Regions from separate parts of the Streptomyces sp. NPDC057543 genome, predicted to be linked through region 3. Evidence: riboswitches for the same ligand, from Rfam matches in the RefSeq annotation. Region 3 holds a riboswitch; each other region holds the start of a gene.
The links. A riboswitch is a leader RNA that binds a small molecule or an ion and turns the genes downstream of it on or off. The one in region 3 is predicted to bind cyclic di-AMP.

Region 1: another riboswitch for cyclic di-AMP. It lies ahead of ACFU8Q_RS08700 (C40 family peptidase); the one in region 3 lies ahead of ACFU8Q_RS02735 (M23 family metallopeptidase).
Region 2: another riboswitch for cyclic di-AMP. It lies ahead of ACFU8Q_RS25015 (NlpC/P60 family protein); the one in region 3 lies ahead of ACFU8Q_RS02735 (M23 family metallopeptidase).

What each region holds. Positions count from the first base shown of each region.
Region 1 covers NZ_JBHVFF010000033.1:15,958-22,079, reverse strand. The annotation lists gene bioB (biotin synthase BioB) at 1-716, opposite strand, end outside; gene ACFU8Q_RS08725 (8-amino-7-oxononanoate synthase) at 859-2,001, shown strand; gene ACFU8Q_RS08720 (DUF397 domain-containing protein) at 1,994-2,200, opposite strand; gene ACFU8Q_RS08715 (helix-turn-helix domain-containing protein) at 2,226-3,086, opposite strand; gene ACFU8Q_RS08710 (ATP-binding protein) at 3,303-3,734, shown strand; partial or broken gene ACFU8Q_RS08705 (LysE family translocator) at 4,231-4,341, shown strand; gene ACFU8Q_RS08700 (C40 family peptidase) at 4,349-4,822, opposite strand; cyclic di-AMP (ydaO/yuaA leader) riboswitch at 4,826-5,009, opposite strand; gene ACFU8Q_RS08695 (hypothetical protein) at 5,397-5,705, opposite strand; gene ACFU8Q_RS08690 (ATP-dependent Clp protease proteolytic subunit) at 5,713-6,122, opposite strand, start outside.
Region 2 covers NZ_JBHVFF010000162.1:13,179-19,300, reverse strand. The annotation lists gene ACFU8Q_RS25015 (NlpC/P60 family protein) at 1-983, opposite strand, end outside; cyclic di-AMP (ydaO/yuaA leader) riboswitch at 982-1,146, opposite strand; gene pcrA (DNA helicase PcrA) at 1,427-3,871, shown strand; gene ACFU8Q_RS25005 (M23 family metallopeptidase) at 3,948-5,456, opposite strand; gene ACFU8Q_RS25000 (esterase/lipase family protein) at 5,791-6,122, opposite strand, start outside.
Region 3 covers NZ_JBHVFF010000007.1:49,505-55,626, reverse strand. The annotation lists gene ACFU8Q_RS02750 (GNAT family N-acetyltransferase) at 1-1,522, opposite strand, end outside; gene ACFU8Q_RS02745 (HPr family phosphocarrier protein) at 1,696-1,977, shown strand; gene ACFU8Q_RS02740 (GntR family transcriptional regulator) at 2,132-2,845, opposite strand; gene ACFU8Q_RS02735 (M23 family metallopeptidase) at 3,122-3,913, opposite strand; cyclic di-AMP (ydaO/yuaA leader) riboswitch at 3,926-4,093, opposite strand; gene ACFU8Q_RS02730 (M16 family metallopeptidase) at 4,422-5,804, opposite strand; gene ACFU8Q_RS02725 (M16 family metallopeptidase) at 5,831-6,122, opposite strand, start outside.

The DNA of each region.
Region 1 (6,122 bases), on a different contig from region 3:
AACGGGATCAGGAAGTTCACCGGCACCGAGTCCGGGTCCAGCTCCCGCAGCGAGAAGACGACATCGACCAGATCGTCGTCGCTCTCGCCCATCCCGGCGATCAGCCCGGAGCACGCCGAGAGCCCGGCGGCCTGCGCCTGCTGTACGGTCTCCACCCGGTCCGCGTAGGTGTGGGTGGTGGTGATGTCCCCGTACGTCCCCTCGGACGTGTTGAGGTTGTGGTTGTACGCGTCGGCGCCCGCCGAACGCAGTCGGTCGGCCTGTCCGTCGGAGAGCAGACCGAGACAGGCGCACACCTCGACGCCCTCGTGTCGCTCCTTGATCGCCTCGATGGTCTGCGACACCCGGTCGACATCACGGTCCGTCGGTCCGCGGCCGCTCGCCACCAGACACACCCGCTTGGCGCCACCCGCCACCCCGGCCGCGGCGGCCTTCGACGCCTCATCCGGTTTCAGCCAGGTGTACTTGAGGATCTCGGCCTTCGAGCCGAGCCGCTGCGAGCAGTACGAGCAGTCCTCGGGGCAGAGCCCGGACTTGAGATTGACCAGGTAGTTCAGTTTCACGCGCCGCCCGAACCACTGACGGCGCACCCTTCCGGCCGCGGCCACCACGTCGAGCAGATCGTCGTCCGAGGTCGCCAGTACGGCGAGTGCTTCTTCGCGGGTCGGCAGCTCGCGCCGCAGCCCCTTGTCCACCAGCGTGTTCAGGAGGTCCATGACGTTGATCCTGGCCTACGGGACGGCCCGCAGCCAAGGAGGAACCGGACAACGGAGCCCGCCGATGGTGTGTGTATTGCCACACCATGACCTGCTGCGCCCCCGGCTAGGCTCTGTGAGCTGCCTACAAAAGGGACCGCTCATGTCCTTCGCACCGTTCGACTGGATCGACGGCGAGGCGCGCCGCCGCGCGGACGCCGGACTTGTCCGTACGCTCCGCCCCCGGCCCGCCGAACCAGTACTCCTGGACCTCGCGAGCAACGACTATCTGGGCCTGACCCGGCACCCCGAGGTCACCGCTGCCGCCGCCGAGGCCGCACGCCGGTGGGGCGCGGGCGCGACCGGATCGCGGCTCGTCACCGGCTCCACCGCCCTGCACACCGAACTCGAACACGAACTGGCCGAATTCTGCGGGTTCGAGGCGGCCCTGGTCCTGTCATCGGGGTACGCGGCCAATCTCGCTGCCCTTACCGCGCTCACCGGCCGCGGCTCGCTGATCGTCTCCGACGCGGGCAACCACGCCTCGATCGTGGACGGTTGCCGGCTCTCCCGGGCCGAGACCGCCGTCGTGCCGCACGCCGACCCCGACGCTGTGCGCAAGGCACTGCAGACGCACGACGGCCGTGCGTTGGCAGTCACCGACTCGGTCTTCTCGGTCGACGGCGACGCCGCGCCGCTGCCCGAACTGGCCGACGCCTGCCGGACGGAGGGCGCCGCACTGCTCGTCGACGACGCGCACGGTCTGGGTGTGCTGGGGGAGGGCGGCCGGGGTGCGCTCGCCGCCGCCGGTCTCGCGGGCGGCGACGGAATCGTCACCACGCTCACCCTCTCCAAGTCCTTGGGCAGCCAGGGCGGAGCGGTCCTCGGTCCGGCCCGGGTCATCGAACACCTGGTCAACACGGCCCGGACCTTCATCTTCGACACGGGTCTCGCGCCGGCCGCTGCGGGCGCCGCGCTGGGCAGCCTGCGGCTGCTCGGCCGCGAGCCGGAGCGCGCCGAACGAGTCCGAGGCGTCGCCACCGCGCTGTACGAGCGGCTGACCGCCGCCGGCCTGACCGCCGTGCGCCCCGATGCCGCCGTGGTCTCGGTACGGGCGCCCTCGGCGGACGCGGCGGTGCGCTGGGCGGCCAACTGCCGTACCGCCGGAATCGCGGTGGGATGTTTTCGGCCCCCGTCGGTGCCGGACGGCGTCTCCCGGCTGCGGCTGACCGCGCGCGCCGATCTGACCGAGGAACAGATCGCCGGGGCGGTGGCGATCATGCGACGGACCGCTCCCGTCAGCTGACCTGACCCCGGTGCAGGCCGGAGACGAAAGAGGTCCAGGCCGCCGCGGAGAACCGCAGCGGTGGCCTGGACACGTCCTTGGAGTCCCGCACGGCGAGCCGTCCGTCATCGAACGGCGCGGCCTCCACGCAGTTGTTCATCCCCGTGCTGCGGCTGCTGCGCCGCCACCGTAACGAATGCTGTGCGAAGCAATCCGACATGACGCCCCCCTCGGGCGGTCCGGGGTCACTGATCGTCGCGGTCGATCGCGACGATGAGGTCCAACGAGTGCTGCGGCGACAGCGCGTGCGCCTGCATCGTGCGGAAGGCCGAGCTGTACGCCTCAAGGTCTTCTTTCCGCTCCAGATAGAGGCTACTCGTCAAATGGTCGAGAACTACCACGTCCAGATCAGAAGTGTTCGGAAATGAGAAGATAACGAAAGGCCCGGTGAGACCGGCATATTCACCCACCGAGAACGGGAGCAACTGAAGCTGAACGTGGGGAAGTTGAGCCACTCGGGTCAGATGACGCAGCTGGTTTCTCATCACCCGGCGCCCGCCGACCCGGCGCCGCAGTACCGCCTCGTCGAGCACCGCGCTCAGTCGCAGTGGCGGATCGGTCCGCAGCACCCCCTGCCGGGCGAGCCGCACCTCCACCAGGGAGTCCAGCTGGCCGGCGGGTAACCCGTCCAGCGACGCCCGGGTCACCGCACGGGCGTAGTCCGCCGTCTGCAGAAGCCCGGGCACCACCGACGTCTCCAGGGTCCGCGCGGTCCGCGCCTGGGACTCCAGACTGATGAAGTCGCGGTACTGGGGCGGAATCAGACCGCGATACGCATGCCACCAGCCGGTGCCGCCACCGCCCGCCGAACCCGCCAGTCCCTCCAGGAGCGTCCGCAGTCGTGGGTCGTCCACGCCGTACGCGTCCAGCAGCAGTGCCACATCGGCCGGCCGCACTCCACTGGCACCGGTCTCGATCCGGCTCACCTTCGACTGGTGCCAGCCGAGCATCCGCCCGGCGTCCCGGCTGGTCAGTCCCGACGCCAGACGCAGACTCCGCAACTCCTCCCCGAGCTTGCGGCGTCGTACCACAGGACCATGCCGCATCTGCGGCCTCCCTCCCTTTTCCGCTCCTCTTTCTGCCGAGCGGACAGTGTGACGCCCGCATACGGTTTTGCGTGGCAGGGTTCACCGCATTGAGCGACAGATATATGCATATCTTGGTGGATCGCCGCCGGAGGGGGCAGCATCAGTGGCAATCTGGCGCGAAGCACAGCCGGGACCGATCGCGAGTCGGTCCGGGTGGGAAAGGGACGGCTCGCCATGGCAGACCACCAAGAAGCAAGCGTCACTCTGCCGAGCGAGCCGGTCTCGGTCGCGGCGGCCCGGAGATACGTGGACCGGGTGCTCACCGAATGGGGACTCGCCACCGACACGGAGTTCGCCGACGGCATCCGGCTCATCGTCTCGGAACTCGCGACCAACGCCGTCCAGCACACCTTCGGACAGTCGCCCACCTTCACCGTGGACCTGAGGCTGGAGCGGGAGGAACAACTGCAGTTGGGGGTGACGGACAGCCACCCGCGTCGGCCCCGGCGGCTGCCGGCCGCCGTTCAGCAGGACAACGGACGGGGCATGGTGATCATCCGCTCCCTGGCCAAGGAGTGGGGAGGCCGGCTCACCGTCACCCCCACCGCCGACGGCGGCAAGACGGTCTGGATCGCGCTCCCGTGGAGCATCCCCGTACAGAACTGAGCGGCCGCCCGATCCACCCCGTTCCCCTGGCAGGCCGACGGCCACGGCTCGCTCGCCGACCGAACCTCCGGGGCAGCGCGCCGGATTGACGGATCGATCCTTGTCCAGTGGCAGTTGGAGACCCATGGTGACCGAAGTCGTGCTGTTTCATCATGCCCAGCGCCTGCCCCCGGGGGTGACCGCCTTTGCCGACGAACCGCGCGGCGACGGGTTCACCGTGCGTACGCCCGACCTGTACGACGGCCACACCTCCGACACCCTGGAGGCGGGACGGGCGTATGCGGAAAAGATCGGCGTCGAGGACGTACTCGATTCGCGGCACGCGGGCGGTGGCCGACTCACCGGCCGAGCTGATCCGCATCGGATTCTCCCCCGGCGTGCTGCCGGCGCAGACGCGGCCCGGCATACGCGGTGCCGTACTCGTCCACTCGTGCGTGCCGAGATCCTTCTTCGGAACGTGGCCATCGTAGGTACCGGCCCATATGCACGCCATGCGATGGGCCGGTGGCTGCGCCGGCCGCGTACCGCCCGCGCCATCGAGGGCGGCAGTGGCGCGGCGCTCGCCGCGTTGGGGCCGGCGTTGGTGTCGGGCCCCCTGCTCCGCTGAGACCGCGTCAACGGACCCGACCGTAATAGACGTGTTTCGTCCAGATCTTCTCCAGCCGGACCACCGCACCGGTCCTCGGCGAGTGCCAGATCTTGCCGTGACCGGCGTAGATCCCCACGTGGTAGACGCTGCGGCCGTAGTGGAAGAAGACCAGATCGCCGCGTTGCCTGTGTGAGGCCGGGATGTGGCGGGTCTTGTTGTACTGCTGCTGGGCCGTGCGGGGGAGCTTCTTGCCGGCCTTCTTGAACGAATAGGCCGTCAGCCCCGAGCAGTCGAAGAGGTTGGGGCCGGTGGCCCCCCATCTGTACGGCGATCCCTTCTTGGACGCGGCGACCTTGAGCGCCTTCATGGAGAGAGTCGCCGCCTGGGCCTCCGTCGCGGCGCCCGGGGCGAGCATGGTGCCACCGACGGCGGCCAGAGTCAGAACCGAGGCCGTACCGGCCCGGGCGAGCAGAGACGGGACATGAACCTGCGCAGTCATGCGCAACCCTTCGTCAGCCGCCTGTGAAGGATGACCTGTCGGGTTCGGGCTGGCGAAGTTGCCCGGCCGCGCTCGGCGGCTTCACCCCGAGGGCCGACCGGTGATCCGGTCGACCCGTTGTGCTCGGGTCCTCCACTCCTGCCGATCCACTTCTGTCGACCAGACATCCGGACGGCGGCAGGACTCGGCGTCCGCCCGGACCGCCCCGTCGCTGTGGCGGGGGCTTGTCGTCCCAGGGATCTTGACGCACCGACTGCCGGATTTCAGAGGATAAGCGATGAATTGTGAGGTCCCTCACGCCTGGCCCGTTCGGGTGGAGCCGAAGATTCCGTGAGCGCTGACGGTTACTCGGACTGGTCCCCGTACCAGCGGTGGAATCACAGATTCCGCCCATTTCTCACCTGGGGAACGCAAGTGGAGAAATCCCTCGCAAGAGGGACTTTCTACGCCGAAAGAGCTAGGAATTTTGATGTGACCACCGGGCGTGTCGCGAAGGGGAGTTGGACGCCTCCTGTCGGGGGTGGGTGCGGGGGAAGCCGGCTGGTCCCGGCCGGCCTGGCGGCGAATCGGTTGATCAACTCGTCGGAGCGGGGGGTACGGTGACGCGTCCGGCCCGCCGTTCCCCGTCCAGCACCCGCAGCGCCCGGGCGAGGGTGATGGCGTGGAGCTGCGCCTCGCCGCGCTCGTGCATCAACGCGAGGGCGTCCCGCAGCGCGCCCGCCCGTGAGGCCAGTGCCTGTGCGGCCCGCAGTGCGGAGTAGGTGTCGCCGCCGTGGGCCGGATTGATCCGGCCCAACTGGTCGAGGACTTCGAGATAGCGGTCGATGAACTCGCCCTCGGCGCGCGTCAGTGCGGGCAGTGGTGGCAACTCGGGTGGCCGCATCAGGCGTTCACCGTGCGTCGTGCGGCGGGAGCGACGACTTCCGGTTCTCCATGATGTGGTCCACCAGGCCGTACGCCTTGGCGCCGGGGGCGTCGAGGATGAGATCGCGCTCGATGTCGGTGGCGATCTGCTCGGCGTCGCGGCCGGTATGGCGGGCCAGCAGAGTGGTGAGCATCTCGCGGACCCGTTCCAACTCCCGTGCCTCGATCTCCAGATCGGACGGCTGGCCCTGTACCGGTTCGGTGAGCGCGGGCTGCTGTACGACGACCCGCGCCCCGGGCAGTGCGTGCCGCCTGCCGGGAGCGCCCGCCGCGAGCAGTACCGACGCGCAGGAACCTGCCTGGCCGAGGCAGTAGGTCTCCACCTCGCAGGTGAGGTACTCCATCGTGTCGTAGATCGCCGACATGGCCCCGAACG
Region 2 (6,122 bases), on a different contig from region 3:
TTCACCTGGTCCCAGGTGGTGCGCGGGATGTCGACGCCCGCGGCCTTCCACGCCGCCTGGGTGAGCCCGGAGCAGTCGTACGAGGACGGGCCCGTCGCGCCCCAGACGTACGGCTTGCCGATCTGGGCGCGGGCGAAGGCGAGGACCTTCTCCGCCTTGGTGGTGGCGCTGCTGTCCGAGCCGGTGCCCGTTCCGGTGCCGGTGCCGGTGCCCGTACCGCCGCCGGAATCCGCGGCCTTCGCGGCCTCCGCGGCCTTGCGGTCCGCCTCCGCCTTGGCGGCGGCCTGGCGCTTGGCCAGTTCCTCCGCCTTGCGCCGGGCCTCCGCCTCCTTCTTCCGCTCCAGCTCCGCGAGCCGCGCCTTCTCCTCGGCGGTCAGCTTCGACAGCAACGCGCGCGCTTCGCCCAGCTTCTTCTGGACGTCCTGCTTGCTGGTGCGCAGCGTGGTCTGCGTCGTGGTCAGCGTCTCCAGGCTCTGCACCGCCTCGGCACGCTTCTTCGCCGCCTTGGTCTGCTGCGTACGGAAGTCCGTGACCGCCTTCTGCTGCCGGCTGGTCATCCGGTCCATCAGCTGGTTCTGGTCGAAATACGACTGCGGGTCGTCGGCCAGGAAGAAGGTCGCGCTCGGTGCGATGGTGCCGCTGCGGTACTGAGCGGCCGCGTACGTGCCGAGCGTCCTGCGGGCCTCGTTGAGCTGGTCGGCGCGCTTGGCGGCATCGTCCAGCAGGTCGTCGACCTTGGTGCGCTGGGTGGCGGCTGCTTCCTTCGCCTGGTTGTACTGCTGGGTCGCGGTGCCCGCCTGCCGGTAGAGGTCGTCGACCTTCTTCTGGACGTCCTCGATGCCGGCTTTCGGAGCGGGGGCGGCCATCGCGCTCTGCGTGGAGAGCAGGGTCACGGACGCCAGTGCCGCCGTCGTGAGCCCGACGGCCGGTGTGGTGGTGCGCACCCGGGTGCGCGGTTTGCGATGCGACGCCAAGGCCGGCATCTCCTTCCGTGGACCGCCTACCGGGTTAGCTGTCGGGTTCGGGCGGAACGGAAGGCTGCCCTACGGCCCGCGTGGGGACAAGGACCGATTCACCCCGGTACTGCGTGTGGGTCCCCGGTTCCGAACTCCCGCGAGGGCAGCCCGGATTCGGCGTGGGCGCCCGCTCGGCGTGGTTCGCCTCAGGGAGTACGGGCCGCCCGGACGAGCACGCTAGCCAACCCCTGGTGCTGCTGTGAAGGTTGATGTTCGATATGCCCGATACATCTTCGTGACCTCGGCGAAGTGGGGCGGCAGGTGTGGACGGGGGACCGGAATCCCTCACCGCGAGTGGGTGTCCGCTCTCTTTGTGTGCCCGGCTGGGCGGTGGGTCCGGCCATGCGGTCCGGGTCCGGTTCGGCATGCGGCCGTCGTGTGTCGGTGCGGCGGCCTAGACTCGACAAGCGATGAGCAGCCTCTTTGACGACAGCTTCCTGGCCGGCCTCCAGCACTCGGAGGAAGAGCCCCCGCCGCCCCCCGAGGACTCCGCACCCGAAGCGGTGCCGGAGGACCTCTTCGCGGGCGTATTCGACGGGCCCCCGCCGCCCAGGGAGGCGTACTACCGCGACGGCGCGCACCGCCCCGTCATCGACCCCGCGGCGCTCCTCGACGGACTGAACACCGAGCAGCGCGCCGCCGTGGTCCACGCGGGCTCCCCGCTGCTCATCGTCGCCGGGGCGGGCTCCGGCAAGACGCGGGTGCTGACGCACCGGATCGCCCACCTTCTCGCCGAGCGCGGGGTGCACCCCGGCCAGATCCTGGCGATCACCTTCACCAACAAGGCCGCGGGCGAGATGAAGGAGCGCGTCGAGCAGCTCGTCGGACCGCGCGCCAACGCCATGTGGGTCATGACCTTCCACAGCGCGTGCGTACGCATCCTGCGCCGCGAGTCGAAGAAGCTCGGCTTCACGTCATCGTTCTCGATCTACGACGCCGCCGACTCCAAGCGGCTGATGGCCCTGGTCTGCCGCGATCTCGACCTCGACCCGAAGCGCTTCCCGCCGAAGTCGTTCACGGCCAAGGTCTCCAACCTGAAGAACGAGCTGATCGACGAGGAGACCTTCGCCGGCCAGGCCGCCGACGGCTTCGAGAAGACCCTCGCCCAGGCCTACGCGATGTACCAGTCCCGGCTGCGCGAGGCCAACGCGCTGGACTTCGACGACATCATCATGACGACGGTCCACCTGCTCCAGGCGTTCCCCGACGTCGCCGAGCACTACCGCCGCCGCTTCCGGCACGTCCTCGTCGACGAGTACCAGGACACCAACCACGCCCAGTACACCCTCGTACGCGAGCTGGTCGGCCCCGCCGGTGAGGCCGATGCCCCCGCCGAGCTGTGCGTCGTCGGTGACGCGGACCAGTCGATCTACGCCTTCCGCGGCGCGACCATCCGCAACATCCTCCAGTTCGAGGAGGACTACCCGGACGCGACCACGATCCTGCTGGAGCAGAACTACCGCTCCACGCAGACGATCCTGTCCGCCGCCAACGCCGTCATCGAACGCAACGAGAGCCGCCGCCCCAAGAACCTCTGGACGAACGCCGGCACCGGCGCCCGCATCACCGGCTATGTCGCCGACACCGAGCACGACGAGGCGCAGTTCGTCGCCGAAGAGATCGACCGGCTGACCGACGCGGGCGACGCCAAGGCCGGCGACGTCGCGGTCTTCTACCGTACGAACGCGCAGTCCCGGGTCTTCGAGGAGATCTTCATCCGCGTCGGCCTGCCCTACAAGGTCGTCGGCGGCGTGCGCTTCTACGAGCGCAAGGAGGTCCGGGACGTCCTGGCCTACCTCCGGGTCCTCGCCAACCCCGAGGACACCGTCCCGCTGCGCCGCATCCTCAACGTGCCCAAACGCGGCATCGGCGACCGCGCCGAGGCGATGATCGACGCGCTGTCGATGCGCGAGAAGATCACCTTCCCGCAGGCGCTGCGCCGGGTCGACGAGGCGTACGGCATGGCCGCCCGGTCGGCCAATGCCGTCAAGCGGTTCAACACGCTGATGGAGGAGCTGCGCACGATCGTCGAGTCCGGCGCGGGCCCGGCGGTGGTCCTGGAGGCCGTCCTGGAGCGGACCGGCTATCTCGCCGAGCTCCAGGCGTCCACCGACCCGCAGGACGAGACCCGCATCGAGAACCTTCAGGAACTCGCCGCCGTCGCCCTCGAATTCGAGCAGGAGCGGGGAGAAGCCGGCGAGGAAGGCGCGGGCACCCTCGCCGAGTTCCTGGAGAGGGTCGCGCTCGTCGCCGACTCCGACCAGATCCCCGACGAGGACGAGGACGGCTCCGGCGTCATCACGCTGATGACGCTGCACACCGCGAAGGGCCTCGAGTTCCCGGTGGTCTTCCTGACCGGCATGGAGGACGGCGTCTTCCCGCACATGCGGGCGCTCGGCCAGGTCAAGGAGTTGGAGGAGGAGCGGCGGCTCGCGTACGTAGGCATCACGCGGGCCCGCGAGCGGCTCTATCTGACCCGGGCGGCGATGCGAAGTGCGTGGGGGCAGCCCTCGTACAACCCGCCGTCGCGGTTCCTGGAGGAGATCCCGGACCAGCACCTGGAGTGGAAGCGGACCGGGCCCATGGCGGCCCCGGCCGGACCGACGTCGGGGATCACCTCGTCGCTGTCGTCGTCCCGTTCGCGCTCCGGCCCCTCGGGCTTCGCGACCCGGCGAACCTCGGACAAGCCGACGATCACGCTGGCCGTCGGGGACCGGGTCACGCACGACCAGTTCGGGCTCGGCACGGTGACGGCCGTCGAGGGCTTCGGTGACCAGGCGAAGGCGACGGTCGACTTCGGCGACGAGCGGCCGAAGAAGCTGCTGCTGCGGTACGCGCCGGTCGAGAAGTTGTAGGCCCGGCAGAAGGGCGGACGCGTAGGCGGTCGGGGCTGTAGCTCCGGCCGCCGTCGGGTGCGTGGGGCGCGGTGGCTCAGGTCGGGTCGACGCCGTGGCTGCGGAGCCAGGGGAGCGGGTCTATCGCCGCACCGCCACCGGGCCGCACCTCGAAGTGCATGTGCGGGCCGGTCGAGTTCCCGGAGTTGCCGGAGTACGCGATGACGTCACCGGCCTTGACCGTGCCCGAGCGGATCCTGGTGCTGCTGAGGTGGCAGTACCAGGTCTCGGTCCCGTCGGCCATGGTGACGATGGCCATGTTCCCGTAGGCGCTGTTCCACTGGGTGCGTACGGTGCCGTCGGTCGCGGCCATCACGGGGGTGCCGTACGAGACGGGGAAGTCGATGCCCGTGTGCACGGACATCCAGTTGACGCCCGCCTGCCCGAAGTACGCGCTGAGGCCGTGCTGCGCGACGGGCACGACGTACTTGGGGCGCAACGCCTCCTTGCGGGCGGCCTCTTCCTCCCGCTTCTTCTTCTCGGCGGCCTGCCGCTCCCTCAGATCGATGCGCTCCTGGGTACGGCTGACGCGGTCGCCGAAGTTCTCGGCGTTGGCTCTGAGGTTGGCGAGCTGGGTGTCCATCTTGTTGTTGGCGGCGACCGCCTTGACCGAGCCGGGGTCGGCGGCCGCCATCGTGGTCGTGTTGTCGTCCTTCTTGTCCTCGCTGCCCAGCCCGCCGACGGAGGCCGCGGCGATACCGGCCACGCTCATCACGCAGGCGGAGGGAACGGCGACGGTGAGGAGCGCGGAACGCTTCGCGGGAGAACGCCGCCGACTGCGGCTGCCGGCGCCGCGCGCGGCGGGGCGGCCGAGGGGGCGGTGGGCATCGAGGGGAGCGTCGGCAGTGTCGTAGGTCGCGGCGGCGGTCTTGTCGTCGCCGACGGCTTCGGAGACTTCGCCGGCTTCGGCGGCTTCGGCGGTGGCTTCGTGCCCGTCGGTGTCGAAGTCCGTCTCCGGGAGGCTGAACTCGGCGGTGCGATGGGCCTCGTACGGGTCGTACGGCAGGTGTGCGTCGTACACCTCGTGCGGCTCGTGTGCCGCTGGTGCCTCGTGCAACACCTGTGCGGTTTGCGCGGTTTGCTCTTCGTGCTCGGGCGTGGCGCCGGTGTTCCAGGCGGTGGCGTCGTACGCGCCGGTGTCGTAGACGGCCGTGCTGGTCGTCGCCCACTGGCCGGTCTGGTGCCAGCCGTTGGTCTCCCACTGCCCCGTGGCGTCCGGGGTGCCACCCTGTGCCGGAACGCCGGCGAAGGTGGCGGTGGGGGCCCAGGTGGTGGTGTCGTACATCGGGCCTGCGGCGTACTGCTGCTGCTCGGACTGTGCTGCGTACGGGGCGTAGGCGTCGTACGAGGTGGTCGGGTGCGCGCCCGTGTCCCACTGCGTGGAGTCGTACCGGCCGCTGTGTCCGGCCTGCTGGGTGTCGTAGCCGCTGTCGTACGCGCCGTCGTAGTGACCGGGGAGGGAGCCGAAGAGTGGATCGCTGTCGAAGCTGCCGGGGGCTTGGCTGTCGTATCCGGCGAACCCGGCGTGGGGGTGCTGGTCGTTCACCAACTTCTCTCTCGCCTCGGCAGCAGGACCTGTGTGCTGGGGTCCGGTGGGGGAAGTTCCGAATCCCAGGGGGAGCAGTGGCCGCGACTGTACCCGGCGGTACGCGACGTCGACAATCTTCGACAGGTTCGGGCGACTCAGGAAACGGGCAATCGGCCGCCTTTCGACGGACTGTCTACAGAGCCTTGGCTCTATGTTCGAAATCCGTTCTATTCATGTGGTGCGGCGGCGGTCGGCGGGGTGGCTGTGCCATCGAAGTTCGAGCGGCGTCCCGGCCGTCGGCGCGGCCCCGCCAGAACCTGACCGGTGGGTGAAGCGGCGGCACCACTCCGGCTCAGGCGGCCCCTCCGGCCTCGGAATCTCCCTCGGCTCCGGAAGTTCCTACGGTTTCGGTCGTCGATTCGCCGGATTCCAGCACCCGCCGGACCGCGGTGGCGACAGTCGGGTGGACCGGGAGCGCGAGATGGCCGATGCCGCCGACGCGTATGTTCAGGGCGTTGAGATCCGGATGGTCGATGCACGCCGCCTCGGCGGGGACGATCACCCGGTCCAGTTCGCTCCAGAAGCTCACGAACCGGGTGCGGCAGCCGGGCGCCGGCCTGCGCAGCTCCTCGATCGGCGTGGAGCCCGTACGCATCTGGCGCACGATGGGGTGAGCGCTGGCCA
Region 3 (6,122 bases):
CCGCGGGGAGCGGCTGGTCGGCGAGGAGGAGACCCGCGTCGACCATCTCCGTCACCGTGTCGACACGGATCACGCCCGCCTGCCGCATGAGCGCGGAGACCGTAGCGTCCGGGATCCGGCTGACCGGCACCGCGTGGCCGGGCGGGGTGGAACCGCTGTGCCGGGCGCCCTTCACGACGACCACGGGCTTCACGGCCGCGGTGCGCCGGGCAAGGCGGGTGAACTTGCGGGGATTGCCGAGCGATTCGAGGTACAGCAGGGCGACATCCGTGTCCGGGTCCTCGTACCAGTACTGCAGGAAGTCATTGCCCGAGATGTCGGCGCGGTTGCCCGCGGAGATGAAGGTGGAGAGGCCGGCGCCGCGCCGGTAGAGCCCGGAGAGCAGTGCGATGCCGATCGCTCCGGACTGGGTGAAGAGGCCGATGCGTCCGGGAGCGGGCGGCTCGGGGGCGAGGGAGGCGTTCAGCCGGACGGCCTCGGAGTTGTTGATGACGCCGAAGGCGTTCGGTCCGATGATCCGCATCCCGTACGAGCGGGCCTGGCGGACCAGTTCACGCTGCCGCTCCCTGCCCTCAGCACCCCATTCGGCATATCCGGCGGAGAGGACGACCAGCCCCTGGACACCGTGCTCGCCGCAGTCGGCGACGGCCTCGGGAACGCGGTCGGCGGGGACGGCGACGACCGCCAGGTCGACCGGTTCGTCGATCTCGCCGATCGAACGGTGGGCGGGGACCCCGTCGATCGTGCCCAGGTCGGCGGCGAAGGAGCGGTTCACGGCGTACGTACGACCGGTGAAACCGGCCCCGAGAACATTGCGCAGAACCGTGCGGCCGACCCCGCCGGGAGTGCGGCCGGCGCCGATGACGGCGACGGAACCGGGCGCGAGCAGCCGTTGTACGGAACGCGCCTCGGCCCGCTGCTCACGCGCGCGCTGGACGGCGAGGGACTCGGCGGTGGGTTCGAGGTCCAGGGTGAGGTGGACGGAGCCCTCTTCGAAGCTGCGCTGCTGGGTATATCCGGCATCCCGGAACACCTTGATCATCTTGGTGTTGGCGGGCAGCACCTCGGCCGCAAAGCGGCGGATGCCGCGCTCGCGGGCGACGGCGGCGATGTGTTCGAGGAGCGCCGAGGCCACGCCCCTGCCCTGGTGCGCGTCCTGGACGAGGAAGGCAACCTCGGCCTCGTCGGCGGGTGCGGAGGCGGGTCTGCCCCGCTCGTCGATCCGGTCGTAGCGGACGGTCGCGATGAACTCGCCGCCGACCGTGACCGCGAGCCCCACCCGGTCGACGTAGTCGTGATGAGTGAAGCGGTGCACGTCCCTGTCGGACAGACGGGGGTACGGAGCGAAGAAGCGGTAGTACTTCGACTCGTCGGAGACCTGCTCGTAGAAGCTGACCAGCCGTTCGGCGTCGTCCGTGGTGATGGGCCGGATCCGCGCGGTTCCGCCGTCGCGGAGGACCACGTCCGCTTCCCAGTGGTCGGGATACGCGTGATGCGGACTCTGCTGCGACGAGGGCTGCATGGGCAAAGACTACGGCTCCGTCAGCGGTCGCGTAGGTCCTGGGGCCGGGGCAGTCTGAGGGGGGCCGAGCGGCGCTGCAGCACGGGCTGCGGGCCTGCCGCGGGTCGGCCGGAGCATCGCGCACTGCGTGAGAGACTGGTCTAGACAACCATTGATTCCTGAAGGGCAGAACCATGGCTGAGCGCCGCGTCAACGTCGGATGGGCAGAGGGCCTGCACGCCCGCCCCGCTTCCATCTTCGTCCGTGCCGCCACGGCCTCCGGCGTCCCCGTGACGATCGCCAAGGCCGATGGCAATCCGGTGAACGCCGCCTCGATGCTCGCGGTGCTCGGTCTCGGCGCGCACGGCGGCGAGGAGATCGTGCTCGCATCCGAGGCCGACGATTCGGAAGCCGCCCTGGACCGTCTGGCGAAGCTGGTCGCCGAGGGGCTCGACGAGCTGCCGGAGACCGTCTGACCCTTTTCCCGCGAAATAGCCGCGCCCCCTTGACGGGGTCCGCGGCTCTTTCGATTTCCCGGGCGGAACTTCGTGAGAAATGAAGAGCGACGACAATTCGGACAGCCCGAAGGGCGCCGCACTGAATGACAACTCTTTGTATACGGCGTAATCATTAATGCCGGATGCCCGTGGTGTTTACGGAATGTTGCGAAGCCCTCACCGGGCCGGTGCTTGAGGCCGCGGGCCGGCGGTCCGGCCGGTCGACGCGGCGCAGCCGGTGCGCGGCCGCGGCCCGTTCGGCGTGCTGAGCGGTCAGCGCCCTGGCCCGTTCCGCGTCACCGCGCGCGACCGCGTCCACGACGGCTCCGTGCTCGGCCCAGGAATCCGCCGGGCGGGCCGGCTGTTCGACCGCGTACATCCAGGCGATCTTGTGCCGGAGCTGGGTGAGCAGCGCGATCAGGCCGGGACTGCCGGAGGCCTGCACCAACGTCTCGTGGAACCAGCCACCCAGCGGGCGCAGATCCTCCCCCTCGCCCCGCCTGGCCCGCTCCTGGCCGAGCCTGACCAGACCGCGCAGCACCTTGAGATGCGCCTCGGTGCGACGCTGCGCGGCGCGCGCGGCGGCCAGCGGCTCCAGCAGCATCCGGACCTCCAGCAGGTCGGCGGCTTCCTGCTGGGTGGGCTCGGCGACGCAGGCACCCGCGTGCCGCCGGGTGACCACGAAACCCTCGGACTCCAGGGTGCGCAGCGCTTCCCGTACCGGGACGCGGGAGACCCCGTATCGACGCGCCAGCAACTCCTCGGTGAGCCGTCCGCCGCGTTCGAAGACACCGGAGACGATGTCGTCACGGATTGCCGTGCACACCGAATGCGCGGGAATGCGCATGTCCGAACCTCCGCCTTAATCCCCGTGAAACGCGGCCGACCGACGCCTGTTCTGCGACTCTATTGCAATGAGGCCGAATTTCCGATGCCGGGCGGAAATTCATGAATATCTTTTGGCCACGGGGCGACTCGGCGGCCAGGTACTGCAGGTGGGCTCCACGGACAAACACGGAGGCCGGGCACGGAGGTCGGGCACGACGACGGCCGGGCACAGCGAAGGCCCCGGTGTGTGCCAGGGCCTTCGAAGAGGTGCTGCGGGTGTGACGGGTGGCGCCGGTCAGGCGTTGACGCCGTGGGCGCGCAGGTACGCGACGGGGTCCATGTCGGAGCCGTACGACGGCGTCGTCCGGGCCTCGAAGTGGAGGTGCGGGCCGGTGGAGTTGCCGGTCGAGCCGGAGAGGCCGATCTGCTGACCGGCGCCGACGCTCTGGCCGACGGAGACGCCGATCGAGGAGAGGTGGCCGTACTGCGTGTACGTCCCGTCCGTCATCCGGAGCACGATGTTGTTGCCGTACGCGCCGCCCCAGCCGGCCTCGACGACCGTACCGGCACCGACGGCGACGACGGAGCTGCCGGACGCGGCGTGGAAGTCGATGCCCGAGTGGCTGCCGGACGACCAGAGCGAGCCGCTGGACTTGTAGCCGGTGGTGACGTACGAACCGGCGACCGGGAGCTGGAAGACGCCCAGGCGGGTGCGCTCGGCGGATCGGGCGGCACGCGCCCTCTCCGCGCGCGCCTCGGCCTGCGCCTTCTTCTTGGCTTCGGCCCGCTTCTTGGCCTCGGCCTTTCGCTGGGCCTCCGCCTTCGCCTTCGCGGCGGCATCGGCCTGGTGCTGCTGTGCGGCGGCCTGGGCCGCTATCTGGTCGGCGAGAGCACTGTCGATGGCGATGACCTGGTTCAGGCCCGTCTCGCTGGCGGAGGTGACCCCGGTGTCCGCCGCGAGGGCCGGAGAGGCCGCTCCGCCGATGACGCCGGTGGTGGCCAGGGCCGCGACGCCGGCGATCTTCGCGCTCGTGCGCGTCAGTCGGCTCGGGGCACGATGCTTCCCGGTGGCACGGGTGAACGCCATGAAGTGGCTGGTCCTTTCCTTCCTTCTCGCCTACCGGGTTAGCTGACGGGTTCGGAGCAGGAAGGTCTCCTACGGATGTCCCGGCCCCGGGGAGGCTCAGGCATCCGATTCACCCCAGGGACTTCGTGGGTCCCCGGCTCCCCAGGCTCGCGCCTGACGGGGACTCGGCGATGACTGTCCGGTACGTCGCGGATGCGGCATACGAGTGACGGACAGCCCGGCCGACGCTAAGCGGGGTCACTTTCATTCACCAAACGGACAGGCCGTTTTGTAGCGCATCCCACAGGGCAGACAGGCAACCTCGCCGCCAGAACGGACAAAAAGGAAGACCCCGGCGAGATCTCGCTCACAGGGGTCTTCCTCTTGTCCCTTTATGTGGACACACGACGGGACTGTGGACCGGGTGACCGTTGGACGGTCAGAGGTGAACCGTCACAAGCGAACTGTCGCGGGCGATGGTTCTGCCGGCCTGCGAGGCCGCCTCCCGCGTCCGCGACAGGTACGCCTGTCAGCCGGCCACCACCGACACCTCTCCGATGTCCAGGGCCCGGACCGGCTCCTCGATCTGCGCCGCGTCACCGACGAGGACCGTGACCAGCCGGTCGCCCGGGAAGGCGTTGACCACTGCCGCAGTCGCCTCGACCGTGCCGGTCTCCGCGAGCCGGGCGTACAGGTGTGCCTGGTAGTCGTCCGGGAGGTGCTGCTCGACCTGGTCGGCGAGGGTGCCGGCGACGGAGGCCGCCGTCTCGAACTTCAGTGGTGCGACACCCACGAGGTTCTGCACGGCCGTCTCGCGCTCCTCATCGGTCAGCCCCTCGGCGGCCAGGGTCCGCAGGACCGTCCACAGGTCCTTCAGCGCCGGTCCGGTGGACTCCGTGTCGACGGATCCGCTGATGGCGAGCATCGCGGCACCGGTCGCCCCCGAGGCGGAATCCGGGGCCGACGACCGCAGCACCTGGGCGAAGGCCCGCACGCCGTACGTGTAGCCCTTCTCCTCGCGCAGCACTCGGTCCAGCCGGGACGTGAGCGTGCCGCCCAGGCAGTACGTGCCGAGCACCTGGGCCGGCCATACGCTGTCGTGCCGGTCGGGGCCGATCCGGCCGATCAGCAGCTGCGTCTGCACCGCGCCCGGACGGTCGACGATCACCACCCGGCCGCTGTCGTCGGCGGTGATCGGCGGGGCGGGACGGGGCTCGGCGGTGTCGCCCGACCAGTCGCCGAGGGTGTCGGCGAGCAGGGCGTCCAGGTCGATGCCGGTGAGGTCACCGACGACCACGACGGTTGCCGTGGACGGCCTGACATGGGCGTCGAAGAAGGCACGCACGGCCGACGAGTCGATCCGCTCCACCGTCTCCTCGGTGCCCTGGCGCGGGCGCGACATACGCGCCGCGGCCGGGAAGAGCTCCTTGGAGAGCTGCTTGGCAGCGCGCCGGGCCGGGTTGGCCTGCTCGTGCGGGATCTCGTCGAGCCGGTTGCGTACCAGCCGCTCCACCTCGCTGTCGGCGAAAGCGGGTGCCCGCAGCGCCTCGGCGACCAGCGCGAGCGCCTTGGCCAGCCGGGAGGCCGGGACCTCCAGGGAGACCCGGATGCCGGGGTGGTCGGCATGCGCGTCGAGAGTGGCGCCGCAGCGCTCCAGCTCGGCGGCGAACTCCTCGGCCGTGTGCTTGTCGGTACCCTCGGACAGGGCCCGCGCCATGATCGTGGCCACGCCGTCGAGGCCCTCGGGCTCGGCGTCCAGCGGGGCGTCGAGGAAGATCTCGACCGCCACGACCTGCTGGCCGGGGCGGTGGCAGCGCAGCACCGTGAGGCCGTTGGGCAGGGCGCCGCGTTCCGGTGCGGGGAAGGCCCACGGGCGGGCGACGCCAGGGGCCGGCTGCGGGTGGAACTGCATCGAAACTCCAGTCGCGGCAGCGTCAGTCACTTGTCCGCTCCTTCGTGCGCGTCGGTGTCGTCGGCTTCGGTCTCATCGGTGTCCGGTGATTCCGCGGGCTCCGCCGATTCGACCGGTTCGTAGACCAGCACCGCCCGGTTGTCGGGGCGCAACTGGGCCTTGGCGACCGCCTGGACCTCTTCGGCGGTGACATCGAGCACCCGCTGTACGGCGGTCAGGGCGAGCTGCGGGTCGTCGAACAGCACGGTGAACCGGCAGAGTTCGTCGGCGCGGCCCGCCACCGTACCGAGCCGGTCCAGCCACTCTCGTTCCAACTGG